DNA from 2 places in the Lentzea sp. NBC_00516 genome. Region 2 is predicted to be linked to the other one. Evidence: riboswitches for the same ligand, from Rfam matches in the RefSeq annotation. Region 2 holds a riboswitch; the other holds the start of a gene.
What was found. A riboswitch is a leader RNA that binds a small molecule or an ion and turns the genes downstream of it on or off. The one in region 2 is predicted to bind glycine.
Positions count from the first base shown of each region.

Region 1: it holds a riboswitch for glycine, as region 2 does, so the genes downstream of both, gcvP (aminomethyl-transferring glycine dehydrogenase) here and gcvT (glycine cleavage system aminomethyltransferase GcvT) in region 2, are expected to answer to the same signal.

Region 1 is NZ_CP107840.1:9,500,453-9,507,136, reverse strand. Features, by position in the region: gene OG205_RS44320 (DUF3224 domain-containing protein) at 41-418, shown strand; gene OG205_RS44315 (maleylpyruvate isomerase family mycothiol-dependent enzyme) at 421-1,080, shown strand; gene OG205_RS44310 (class I SAM-dependent methyltransferase) at 1,092-1,697, shown strand; gene OG205_RS44305 (hypothetical protein) at 1,710-1,892, shown strand; gene gcvP (aminomethyl-transferring glycine dehydrogenase) at 1,936-4,830, opposite strand; glycine riboswitch at 4,880-4,975, opposite strand; glycine riboswitch at 4,979-5,074, opposite strand; gene OG205_RS44295 (Clp protease N-terminal domain-containing protein) at 5,131-6,102, opposite strand; gene OG205_RS44290 (MerR family transcriptional regulator) at 6,220-6,684, opposite strand, start outside.
Region 2 is NZ_CP107840.1:9,125,320-9,132,003, reverse strand. Features, by position in the region: gene OG205_RS42440 (COG4315 family predicted lipoprotein) at 76-747, shown strand; gene glyA (serine hydroxymethyltransferase) at 914-2,179, opposite strand; gene gcvT (glycine cleavage system aminomethyltransferase GcvT) at 2,193-3,287, opposite strand; glycine riboswitch at 3,387-3,474, opposite strand; glycine riboswitch at 3,476-3,566, opposite strand; gene OG205_RS42425 (DUF3817 domain-containing protein) at 3,612-3,914, opposite strand; gene OG205_RS42420 (hypothetical protein) at 3,929-4,309, opposite strand; gene OG205_RS42415 (transcriptional regulator) at 4,403-4,894, opposite strand; gene OG205_RS42410 (hypothetical protein) at 5,059-5,238, opposite strand; gene OG205_RS42405 (CaiB/BaiF CoA transferase family protein) at 5,576-6,684, opposite strand, start outside.

The DNA.
Region 1 (6,684 bases), 380 kb from region 2:
CTGACACGATCTGTCAGGAATAGCCAGCAGAGTGGTCCCCATGAAGGCAACCGGGACCATCGAAGTGAAGAGCTGGGACGAGAAGACCTGGGACGGCCGGTCCTACAAGGAGGTCGAGGGACGCAAGCTGACCGAGGCGCACGTCCAGTTCGGCTACGCGGGCGACGTCAGCGGCGTCGGCAGCTGCCGGTACCTCATGTACTACGGCGACGACGTGGCGTGGACGACCGCGCTGGAGGAGATCGTGGCGGACGAGGGCACGCTGGTGCTGCGGCACGTCGGCGCGTACCGGTCCTCTGTGGAGGCCGTGATCGAGATCGTCGACGGCACCGGGAAGTACCTGAACGCGCGAGGTGCGGTGAAGGTGGACTGGGCGGAGGATGGCAGCGGCACCTACACCCTGGAGTACGAGGTCTGACGATGACCAACGCCCCCGTCTACGACGCGGCCAAGACCCGGATCACCTCACTCGTCGAGGGGCGTGATCCGCAGACGCCGGTCGCGGCGACGCCCGGCTGGTCGGTGAAGGACGTGGTGGCGCACCTCGCCGGCGGTCTGCGCGACTTCGCGGACCGCCGGTTCGACGGCGTCGAGTCCGGCGAGTGGGGCGAACGGCAGGTCCGCGACCGCCGCGACAACTCGCTGGAGGACGCCTTCGCCGAGTGGGACGCGAACCTCGCGCTGGTCCAGCCGTTGTTCGACACCCCGATGGGGCCGATCCTCGTGTCCGAGGTGATCGCGCACGAGCACGATCTCCGCGCGGCGCTGGGGGTTCCCGGCGATCGGGACGGCGTGGAGGTGCGGGCGGCGCTGGTGCGGCCGTTGCAGGAGCTCGACCAGCGGATGCGGGAGAACGACGTGCCGGCGTTGCGGATCACGCTGGAGCACGGGGACCGCGTGCTCGGGCACGGCGAACCGGCCGGGACGTTGCGGACCACGTCGTTCGAGCTGATGCGGGCCATCGGCGGGCGGCGGTCGGCCGACCAGATCAAGGCGCTGGACTGGGACGGCGATCCGGACACGTGGATCGCCGCGCTGGCGTTGTTCGGACGGCACCGGCCGGAGCCGTTCGAGGAGTAACTTCCCCCGGCGTGAGCGACTGGTTGACGGACACACGCGACTCCTACGACACGGTCTCGGTCAGTTATGCCGAGCACACGCGCGACCTCCTGGACGGTCTCCCGCATCTGCGGGCGGCGCTGCGGTTGTTCGCGGAAGAGGTGCGCGGGCCCGTCGCGGACGTCGGCTGCGGCCCCGGCAACATCACGGCGCTCCTGAACGGGCTCGGCGCGGACGCGTTCGGGATCGACCTCTCCCCCGCGATGATCTCGCTCGCCCGGCAGAACCACCCCGGGCTGCGGTTCGAGGTGGGGTCGATGACCGAACCGATCGGCCACGAGGTCGGCGGGATCATCGCCTGGTGGTCGCTGATCCACGTGCCGGACGACGAGGTGCCCACTGTCTTCGAGCACTTCCACCGGGCGTTGCGGCCGGACGGGTTGCTGCAGCTCGGTTTTCACGTCGGCGACCGCACGAACCTCAAGACGCAGGGCTACGGCGGGCATCCGATGCGCGTGCACGTTCATCTGCGCAAGCCCGAGCGCGTGGCGGACTGGCTGCGGGAGGCGGGCTTCACCGTGGAGGCGCAGTGGTTGCTGGGCACCGACGGCGCGATCCTGTTCGCACGGCGTGGGTGAGACCATTTGCGCGTGTCAGAAGAACAGACGTGTCAGCGGTGCGGTGAGACGGTCGAGCTGGAACGGGAAGACTTCGAGCTGTTCGAGCGGATGCATCCCGACTGCTTCCACTTCGCGTTCGAGCACGACCTGAACAAGCCGGGCCTGAGCGTGGACGAGAACTGCGGCGACGACGCCTGCCCCGTCGGAGCATGAAAATGGGGCGCACCCCCGAGTGCGCCCCAGTTCCACTGCGGGCCTAGCTGCTGTACGCCGAGAGCGGCGGGCAGGAGCAGACCAGGTTGCGGTCGCCCTTCGCGCCATCGATGCGGCGGACGGGCGGCCAGATCTTCGGAGTCGCGCTCTGACCCGCCGGGAAGACGGCCTCTTCGCGGGTGTACGGGTGGTTCCACTCGCCGACGGTCACGCAGGCCGCGGTGTGCGGGGCGTTGCGCAGCGGGTTGTCCTCGACGGTCCACTCGCCGGCGCCGACGCGGTCGATCTCGTGCTTGATGGCGATCATGGCGTCGATGAACCTGTCGATCTCGGCCAGGTCCTCGGACTCGGTCGGCTCGACCATCAGCGTGCCGGCGACCGGGAACGACATGGTCGGGGCGTGCAGGCCGTAGTCGGCGAGGCGCTTGGCCACGTCGTCCACCGTCACGCCGGTGGCCTTGGTGATCGGGCGCAGGTCGAGGATGCACTCGTGAGCCACGAAGCCGCCCTCGCCGGTGTAGAGGACCGGGTAGTGCTCGTCGAGGCGGCGTGCCACGTAGTTCGCGGCGGCCACGGCGGTCAGGGTGGCGCGGCGCAGGCCGTCGCCGCCCATCATGCGCACGTACGCCCACGAGATCGGCAGGATCGACGCGGAACCCCACGGGGCACCCGAGATCGGGCCGACACCGGTGGCCGGTCCTGCCGTCGGCTGCAGCGGGTGGTTCGGCAGGAACGGGGCGAGGTGGGACTTCACGCCGATCGGGCCGACGCCGGGGCCGCCGCCGCCGTGCGGGATGCAGAACGTCTTGTGCAGGTTCAGGTGCGAGACGTCCGAGCCGAACTTGCCGTAGCGGGCCAGGCCGATCAACGCGTTGAGGTTCGCGCCGTCGACGTACACCTGGCCGCCCGCGTCGTGGACCAGGCCGCAGACCTCGCGGACGGTGTCCTCGTACACGCCGTGGGTCGACGGGTAGGTGATCATGATCGCGGCGAGGTCGTCGGCGTGCTCGGCGACCGTCGTGCGCAGGTGGCCCATGTCGATGTTGCCCTTGTCGTCGCACTTCACGACGACGACGCGCATGCCGGCCATGACGGCGGACGCGGCGTTGGTGCCGTGCGCGGACGACGGGATCAGGCAGACGTCGCGGTCGGCGTTGCCGTTCGCGCGGTGGTAGGCGCGGATCGCCAGCAGACCGGCGAACTCACCCTGGGAACCGGCGTTGGGCTGCAACGACACCGCGTCGTAGCCGGTGACCTCGGCGAGCCACTCCTCCAGGTCGGACACGATCTTCAGCAGACCCTTGGCGTCCTCGACCGGCGCGAACGGGTGCAGCGTCGAGAACTCCGGCCACGTGATGGACTCCATCTCCGCGGTGGCGTTCAGCTTCATCGTGCAGGAACCGAGCGGGATCATGCTGCGGTCCAGCGCGACGTCCTTGTCGGACAACGCGCGCAGGTAGCGCAGCAGCGCGGTCTCGGAGCGGTGCGCGTGGAAGACCGGGTGGGTCAGGTAGTCCGAGGTGCGGCGCAGGTCGCCCGGGATGCCGTCGGCGGTGTCGGCGTCGATCGCGTCCACATCGGACCCGGTGACACCGAAGGCCTCCCACACGGCGACGATGTGCGCGCGCGTGGTCTTCTCGTCGCAAGCGATTGCCACGACGTCGTCGTCGACCTTGCGCAGGTTGATGCCGGCCTCGCGGGCCTTCTCGACGACAGCGGCGGCCTGGCCCTCGACGCGGACCTGGACGGTGTCGAAGAACTCGCCGTGCACGACGTCGAGTCCGGCCTCGCACAGGCCCGTGGCGAGCACGGTGGCCAGGCGGTGCACTCGGGTCGCGATCGAACGCAGGCCCTCGGGACCGTGGTAGACGGCGTACATGGACGCGATCACGGCCAGCAGCACCTGCGCGGTGCAGATGTTCGACGTGGCCTTCTCACGGCGGATGTGCTGCTCGCGCGTCTGCAGCGCGAGCCGGTAGGCCAGCGAGCCGTCGGAGTCGACGGAGACACCGACGAGACGGCCGGGCAGCTGACGCTCCAGACCGGACCGGACGGCCATGTACCCGGCGTGCGGGCCGCCGAAGCCGATCGGCACGCCGAAGCGCTGCGTGGTGCCGACGACGACGTCCGCGCCGATCTCGCCCGGCGCGCGCAGCAGCGTCAGCGCCAGCAGGTCGGCGACGACGACTGCCTGCGCGCCGGCGGCGTGGATCTCCTCGATCAACGCGGCCTGGTCGCGCACGACGCCGGAAGCGCCGGGGTAGGACAGCAGCACGCCGTAGAAGTCGCCGCCCAGGCCGAGGCCCTCGATGCCCTGCGACAGGTCGGCGACGACGATCTCGATGCCCAGCGGCTCGGCGCGCGTCTCGATGACGGCCAGCGTCTGCGGCAGCGTGTCGGCGTCGATGACGAACTTGTTCGACTTGGACTTGCCCGCGCGGCGCACCAGGGTCATCGCCTCGGCGGCGGCGGTCGACTCGTCCAGCATGGACGCGTTCGCGACCGGCAGGCCGGTCAGGTCGCCGACCATGGTCTGGAAGTTCAGCAGCGCCTCGAGACGGCCCTGCGAGATCTCCGGCTGGTACGGCGTGTACGCGGTGTACCAGGCGGGCGACTCGAGCACGTTGCGCAGGATCACGCCCGGCGTCACGGTGTCGTAGTAGCCGAGGCCGATCATCTGCGTCATCGGGCGGTTCTGCGACGCGAGCTCACGCAGCTCCGCGAGCGCCTCGGTCTCGGTGGCCGGGGCGGGCAGGTCCAGCACGAGGTCGCGCTCGTGGATGGACGAAGGCACCGCGTGCTGCGCGAGCTCCTCGAGCGACCCGACGCCGATGACGTCGAGGATGCGCGCGAGTTCGGCGGGGCGCGGACCGACGTGGCGGTCGGCGAACGGGGTGCCGTGCTCGAGAGCTGCGAGCGGAATGCGGTCCTGCGTCATCAAACGCCTCCGGGGGGCTGCGGGCACACGTGTCCTGGTGCCCTCCCCGCTCTGTCCGTACCCCGAAGGGCGCCTGAGAGGTTCACCCACCTGTCAGGATGGGCTTTCACCGTCGGCGGGATCCCTAGAGATCCACTTTCCAGAGGCGTCTCGCTCGGCGGTCCTGGATGCCTGAGAGGTTCCCGGGGAGGGACTTGCTCCTTCGGCGCCGGGCTCGAAACCCGGTCTCTCCCGCCAGAGTTCGGCGACTACCCGAGAAGAATACCCGCAGGCAGCCCCGCTAGTCCCCAGGGACGCGACCTACATCTCAGTGCCAAGACCGGCGAGCGCCCCCGCGACGGGGTCCGCCGGGTCGTCGCGCAGCGCCACGAGCAGGTGCGTGGTGCCCACGACCGCGTCTCCGCGCCGGGCAGCGACGAGCTTCGCCCGTTCCATCGCACGCTCCACCTTGCCGCCGCTGACGGGCAGCGCGGCCGGGTCGATCCCTGCCTCGCGCAACGCCGCCGCCCCGCCCGACTCGAGCTCCGGCTTCAGCTTCCTGCCCGCCACCTTCAACTGGCGGTCGACCGTCAGCACCGCCTCCACCAGATCGCGAGACGACACCTCTCGCCTCGCGGCCACGGCCAGCCGTCCGGCCTCGTTGCGCACGACGGTCAGCACCGGCCCGCCCAGCCCCTGACCGCGGGCGATCCAGCGCATCAGCCAGCGCACGTACCCGCCGCCGGACTCCCCTTCCAACGCTCCCGCTTTGCGCAGCAACCGCACGGCGGGCGCTTCCTCGATCTCCGCGTGGGTTCGCGCGGCGTCCGCTCGCACAGCGGCGGCCGTCGCGCCGACGTCCACTCCGCGCAGCACGAACAGGTCGGCGGCACGGCCGGAACCCTGCTCCAGCAACGCCAGCGAGAGGTGGGTGGTGGTCAGCACGCCGTCACCGGCCCGGGCGAACGCCGAGAGCAGACACTCCTCCAGCGCACGGCTGACGGGCGGCACGGTCTCGATGACAAGGCGGTCGCAGGCGACGTTCACCAACGCCGTGACGTCCGGATGAGCCTCGGGAACGACGCCACCGTCGTCGTCGGCCCAGTGCTCGGGTCCCCGCGCCATCGCCTGGGCCCGCAACGACTTCACGCCGAGCTTGCGGCCGGGTCCGATGGTGTCGATCAGCGAGATCAGCAGGTTCTCGGTGCCGAGGAAGCCGAACTCCAGCCGGAGCGCGCGCTTCGCCGCCACTTCCAGCACCTTCACGACCTGATAGGAGGGGGTGATCGTCATGCAGGCAACGCTAGGGACCGGCAGGGTCTGATCGCTGCTGCCGACCGGCCATCCCACGGCGCCAGTCGGCCACGTTCACAGTGCTGATCGATCACAGTGCCGATCAGTCGGGGCCGGTCAGCCGGTGGCGCGCTCGCGACGCCGGCGGGTCAGCTCGTCCTCGGTCATCGGAGCGATCTCGACGCCGTCCGCGCGTTCGGCCGGGAACTCGTGGATCGTGCCGGAGATCTCGCGCATCGCACCGCTGACCGCGATGCCGAACACGCCCTGACCGCCCTGCAGCAGATCGACGACCTCTTCCGGCGAGGTGCACTCGTAGACGGTGGTGCCGTCGGAGAACAGCGTGATGCGCGCCAGGTCCTGCACGCCGCGGCGCCGCAGGTGATCGACAGCGACCCTGATGTTCTGCAAGGAGACACCGGTGTCCAGCAGCCGCTTCACGACCTTGAGCACCAGGATGTCCTTGAAGGAGTACAGCCTCTGACTCCCGGAGCCGTGCGCCATCCTTATCGTCGGCGCGACCAGCCCGGTCCTTGCCCAGTAGTCGAGCTGCCGGTACGTGATCCCCGCGATCTGACATGC
Region 2 (6,684 bases):
TCGTTTCTGAACCGAGACGCAACCCCGGCCGTATGGCCTGGATAGAGCGAACGGATGGACGAGGAGGACATGAGTGTGATCCGACGTAACCGCATTGCCATCGGGCTCGCCGCGGGACTGGCAGTTGTGCTGGGTCTGGGTGTCTGGAGCGCCACTGGCAGTGGCACGAACTCCAAGCCGGTGGCACAAACCGAAACCGATCTGGGCGTCCTCGGTGACTACGGCGACGTGGGTCAGCCCCCGGTACTCCAGGAGCCCGCACAGGCCCCCGAAGCCCCAGTTCAGCAGCAGGCCCCGGAAGTTCCGGCAGCGCAGCCCCCTGCGGCGCAGCCCCCCGCAGCAGCACCGGTCAGCACGTTGAGGCTGGTCGGCAAGAGCGTGGACAAGATGGGCCAGGTCGTCCAGGACGGCGATGGCCGCACCCTTTACCGCTTCGACAAGGACGTCCCGAAGCCTGAAGGCAAGTCCAACTGCAACGACCAGTGCGCCGTGACGTGGCCGCCGCTCTTCGCGGACACGATCCCGCAGCTGGAAGGCGTCGACTCGAAGCTGGTCTCGCTGATCACCCGCGCTGACGGCAAGAAGCAGGTCGCCATCGACGGCTGGGCCCTCTACACGTATTCGAAGGACCCGGCGCCGGGCAAGTGGGCCGGCCAGGGCATCGGCGGCACGTGGTACGTGATCCAGCCCAACGGAAAGCGCAACGTCGAGTGCCTCCCGCCTGGTGTGACGGCTCCGGCTGCGTAACCCCACCGCATCCCGTTAGGACGGTCCATCTGAGACACACAACACCCTGACACGGTGAAACCCCGGCCCTGGGGAAGGGGCCGGGGTTCCCGTCGTTTCGCTCCAGGGTCACCAAAGCCGAAGGGGCGCCACCGAATCTCCGGTGGCGCCCCTTCGGCTTTGGTGATCAGAGCGTGGAGTACAGCGGGTGCTTCGCCGCCAGAACCTCAACGCGCGCACGCAGTTCGTCGATCGCCGCGCCCGGCTTGAGGGCCTCCGCGATCACGTCGGCGACCTCGATGAAGTCCACCTCGCCGAACCCGCGGGTGGCCAGTGCCGGCGTACCGATCCGCAGACCGGACGTCACCATCGGCGGACGCGGGTCGTTCGGAACGGCGTTGCGGTTGACCGTGATGCCGATCTGGTGCAGCACGTCCTCGGCCTGCTTGCCGTCCAGCTCGGAGTCGACCAGGTCGACGAGGACCAGGTGCACGTCGGTGCCCCCGGTCAGCACCTTCACTCCGGCCGCGGCGACGTCCGCCTGCGACAGCCGCTCGGCCAGGATCCGCGAACCCTCGAGCGTGCGACGCTGACGGTCGGCGAACTCCGGCGAGGCGGCGTGCTTGAACGCCACGGCCTTCGCCGCGATGACGTGCTCCAGCGGACCGCCCTGCTGGCCGGGGAACACCGCCGAGTTGATCTTCTTCGCGATGTCGGCGTCGTTCGACAGGATCACGCCGCCACGGGGACCGCCGAGGGTCTTGTGGGTCGTGGTCGTCGTGACGTGCGCGTGCGGCACGGGCGACGGGTGCAGGTCGGCGGCGACGAGGCCGGCGAAGTGCGCCATGTCGACCATCAGGTAGGCGTCGACCGAGTCCGCGATGCGGCGGAACTCGGCGAAGTCCAGCTGGCGCGGGTACGCGGACCAGCCGGCGACGATCAGCTTCGGGCGGTGCTCGGTCGCCAGGCGCTCGACCTCGGCCATGTCGACGCGGCCGTCGGAGTCCGCGACGTGGTACGGCACGACGTTGTAGAGCTTGCCGGAGAAGTTGATGCGCATGCCGTGCGTCAGGTGACCGCCGTGCGCGAGGTCCAGGCCCAGGATCGTGTCGCCGGGCTGGAGCAACGCGAACATCGCGGCCGCGTTGGCCTGCGCGCCCGAGTGCGGCTGGACGTTCGCGAAGCCCGCGCCGAAGAGCGACTTGATGCGCTCGATGGCGAGACGCTCGACGACGTCCACGTGCTCGCAGCCGCCGTAGTAGCGACGACCGGGGTAGCCCTCGGCGTACTTGTTGGTCAGCACCGAACCCTGCGCCTGCAACACCGACACGGGCGTGAAGTTCTCCGAGGCGATCATCTCGAGAGTGCCCTGCTGGCGCGCCAACTCGGCCGCAACGGCTTCGGCGACCTCGGGGTCGTACTCCGCGAGGGAAGCGTTGAACTGGTCGGACATCTGGAGAATCTCCCTACTTGGCGCGCTTGTAGAACGGAAGTGCGACGACCTCGACCGGCTGCTTCTTGCCGCGGACGTCGACCAGCAGTGAGGTGCCGGGCTCGGCACTGGCCCGCGACACGTAGGCCATGGCGACGGAGTAGCCGAGGGTCGGGGACAACGCGCCCGACGTCACCTCGCCCACGACCTCGTCGCCGTTGAGCACCGCGTAACCGTGGCGCGGGGCGCGGCGCTCGGGGGTCTTCAGTCCGACCAGGACCGAGTCCACCCCGGACTCGGCGACCTTGGCCAGCGCGTCGCGGCCGACGAAGTCGCCGGGCTTGTCGAGCTTCACGACCCGGCCCAGATTCGCGTTGTACGGCGTCAGCGACGTCGTGAGTTCGTTGCCGTACAAGGGCATTCCGGCTTCGAGACGCAACGTGTCGCGGCAGCCGAGACCGCACGGCTTGAGTTCGTGCGCCTCGCCGGTGGACAGCAGCGCGGCCCAGACGGCCGGCGCGTCGGCGGGAGCGACGAAGAGCTCGAAGCCCTCCTCACCCGTGTAACCCGTGCGCGCGAGCAACGCGTCGACCCCGGCCACGGTGGAAGGGTACGAGGCGTAGTACTTGACTGACGCCAGATCCGTCTCGGTCAGGCCGGACAGGATCTCGACCGACTTCGGGCCCTGGATCGCGATCAACGCGTAGTCGGTCGACCTGTCGGTGACGACGGTGTCGAAACCGGCGGCGCGCTCGACGAGGGCCTCGGCGACGACAAGAGCGTTGGAGGCGTTCGCGACGACCATGAACTCCTGGTCGCCCAGGCGGTACACGATCAGGTCGTCGAGCACGCCGCCGTCGGCCTGGGTGATCATCGTGTAGCGGGCCTTGCCGACGGCCAGCGCGGAGATGTGGCCGACCAGCGCGTAGTCGAGGGCCTCGCCCGCCTGCGGTCCGGTCAGGACGATCTCACCCATGTGCGTGAGGTCGAACAGGCCCGCGGTGGTGCGCACCGCGTGGTGCTCGGCGAGCTCGGACGAGTAGCGCAGCGGCATCCGCCAGCCCGCGAAGTCGGTGAACATCGCGCCGAGCTGCTCGTGCTCGGCGTTCAGAGGCGTGAGGCGGGACATCAGAACGCTCCTCCAGGGTGCGCCGAAGAGCCGGACGCGGCCGGCTGAGGCATCAGAAGAATGACACGGTCCATCGGAGACTCCTCACTAGAGCGAGCCTCCCCCTCTGTCATGAGCCTGAGAGCTTCACCACCGAAGTGGCTTGCACCGTGGGCGAGGCTGCCGAGCAGCCTGCTTTCCAGAGTTGCCTTCGTCGCGCGGTACCTGTGCCTGAGAGATTCCGGGGAGGGATTGCTCCTTCGGCGCCCCTGCTGGAGGGGTCTCTTCCGCGCGACATCGACGGCCGTGTTCAGTTGGTAGCCCCAGACGCTAGCAGGCCAAACGTCACAGCGGCACGCCCTGCGCCGTCTTCTCGACCACCTTGCGCTCCGCCCAGAACGACAGGAACGGGACCGTGCCGGCGAGCAGCACCAGCAGGGTGCCCTTGATCGACCAGCGCAGCTTGAGCGCCAGGTCGACGGAAATCACCAGGTAGATGGCGTAGAGGAAGCCGTGGATCGGGCCGACGACCTTCATCGCGCCGCCCATGTCCGCGGCGTACTTGAGCACCATGGCCACGACCAGGAGCAGAAGGAAGACTCCGACCACGTAAGCCATGACCCTGAACCGGGTCAACGCACCCTTCATCTGCCCGCCTTCGCTCAACGACCGTCCCGCGCGTTGAGGTTCGCGAGCATGCGGTTGTAGGCCGCGAGCTCCGCGTCTTCTTCGTCGTCGAAGTGCTCGACAGGCGCGGGTTTGACGGCGTCAACGGTAGCCATCGGCTTCGGGACGGCCGCAACCGGCTCGGGTGCGAGATCCGCGTCACGGTTCTGGCGCGCCAAACGACGGAACCGCCACACCATGAAGAGGGGGAAGAGGCCGAAGAGCGGCCACTGGAGCACGTACCCGAGGTTCTGGAACGTGCCGCTGGCGGACTCGAAGCGCTGCCACTGCCACCAGGCGAGTCCGCAACAGGCGACCAACGCCGCCAGACAGGCGAACGCGATCAGCAACCGTTGGGGAGTAAGGAGGCCGCGCACGACCTCCACACTACTTGGGTGAGGCCTCCGCACCGGAGGCCGCCCGTGAGGGGTGCATGGATGTGGGGCTGCCGCCTCCGACAGCCCGGTCCACTACGCCACGCCGTCTCGGCGCTGCCTCTGCAGACGAGCAACGCACCAGGCCGCGGCGGAGCCACGACGAAGGTGCTGGAGAACCGTCATCGGTCCCAGGCGCCTCCCGAGATCGGCAGGAGACAGGCCGGCCGCGCGGTAGTCGAGCGCGCGCTGGTCCAACGGGCTGATGCCCGCGTCCCACCACTGCTCGGCTTCGGCGACGTCGCCCACCAGCTGCCAGTAGCTCGCCGCGGCGGCGAGCAGTGCCTCGGGTGCCTCCGGCGCCCGCTTGCGCATCGCGGCCACGTAGGCCGGATCCGCCGAGTCGACCTTGACCAAGCCACGCGACCCACTCCTGCCTCCCCGCTGCACGGGGATGCCTGGCGCCGAGGGGGGAGCCTCCGCGAGCCACGCGTTCTTGATCCGGTTCACCTCCTGCATCTCTGCGTCGTCAGACCGTTCAGCCGCCCACTGCTGCAACAGCTCGTGGACCCCGGAGTCCTCGACCATATGTGCCTCCTCGTCGGTCGGGGATCGGCCATTGCAGCGGAAGGTATTCGGTAGGTCTGACAATCGCCAGACCCTGAATCCCCAGAACACCCGTTACCAGTGCGTGATTGGCCTCATTCCACCCATCCGGCTCAACGCAGACGGCCGAGGATCACCGAACGTCACTAGTTGAGAGGGGTGGCCGTGCCGAAGAGGCTCCTGACGAAGGTGATGATCGACTCCGCGCCGTCCCGCAGCCAGCCGAGAGCCGTCTGGACCGCCGAAGCGGACTCTTCTGGCCGGGTGATCAGGAGGAACAGCACCAGCGCGACGCCCGCCAGCACTAGCACCTTCTTGAGGTTCACAGGTACCTCTCCGTCCGTGTGGTTCACCGGTCAGGCGGCGGACCGCCCGTGTCACCCGTCATGGTCCCTCATTCACCCTTGCGATGAACAACGACCACGCCCAACTCGTCCCAGGATCCACCAGCGACGCACGCCTGCACGACGGCCAACGTCACCCGAATGGCGGCTAAAGACAGGCCTCAACAGCGCCGATGTCCTGGGCACGAGGTGAACACGGGCTCCCTCGCATCCCACAGCTTGGAAGAGAGACTGTTGCACCGGGGCTCACCCGGATGCCGAACTCACCCCATCACGCACCGTCACGCCTTCGTGGCGCTATTAATGCGCACCCGAGCATTCATCCAATTACTCCAGACCGCCGCAGTTCCATAATTCGGCCGTCCGCCACACCCATGTCGGCAAGCACTTCCCCGGTGTTCACCCCGACGGGAACCGGGGCCGTCGGAACCGCCGCGGGAGTGCGGTCGAACCGGGGCGCCGGCGCCGGGTGCGGAGCACCGGCCACGTCGACGAACGCGGCACGCGCCTCGTTGTACGGATGCCGTGCCGCTTCGGCGGGGGTCAGCACCGGAGCCAGGCAGGCGTCCGTGTCCCGCGCGAGGTCCGCCCACTCGTCCCGCGACCGGGTCTTCACCGCAGCCGCGATGCGTTCCCGCAGCTCAGGCCAGTTCGCCGGGTCGTTGCGCGAGGGCGCGTCCTCCAGGCCCAGCACGCGCACCAGGTCGGCGTAGAACCTCTCCTCCAGTGCGCCCACCGCCACGTACTGCCCGTCGGCGGCCTCGTAGACGTCGTAGAACGGCACTCCACCGTCGAGCATGTTCTCGCCGCGCCCGCCCGACCACATGCCCGCTGACCGCATCCCGTGCAGGAACGTGGTCAGCAACGCCGCCCCGTCGACCATCGCGGCGTCCACGACCTGGCCGCGTCCGGAGCGCTCCCGTTCGTACAGTGCGGCGAGCACGCCCAGCGCCAGCAGCAGCCCTCCCCCGCCGAAGTCGCCCAGGAGGTTGATCGGGAACGACGGAGGCCCCCCGGCACGTCCCAGCGGCTCCAGCGCGCCCGCGACGGCGATGTAGTTGATGTCGTGGCCGGCGCGGTCGGCGAGCGGCCCGTCCTGGCCCCAGCCGGTCATGCGTCCATATACAAGGCGCGGGTTGCGGGCGAGGCACTGCGCGGGCCCGATGCCCAGCCGTTCGGTCACGCCCGGCCGGAAACCCTCGATCAGCACGTCCGAACGCTCGACCAGCCCGAGAACCAGCTCAGCACCCTCTGGCGTGCGGGTGTCGATCGCGACCGAGCGCCGGTTGCGGCCGAGGAAGTCGCCGGGGATCGTCTGCACGCTCCCCGGCTTGTGCACCTGGATCACGTCGGCGCCGAGGTCGGCCAGCACCATGGCACCGAACGGCGCGGGTGCGAGACCGGCGAGCTCGACGACTTTCAGACCTG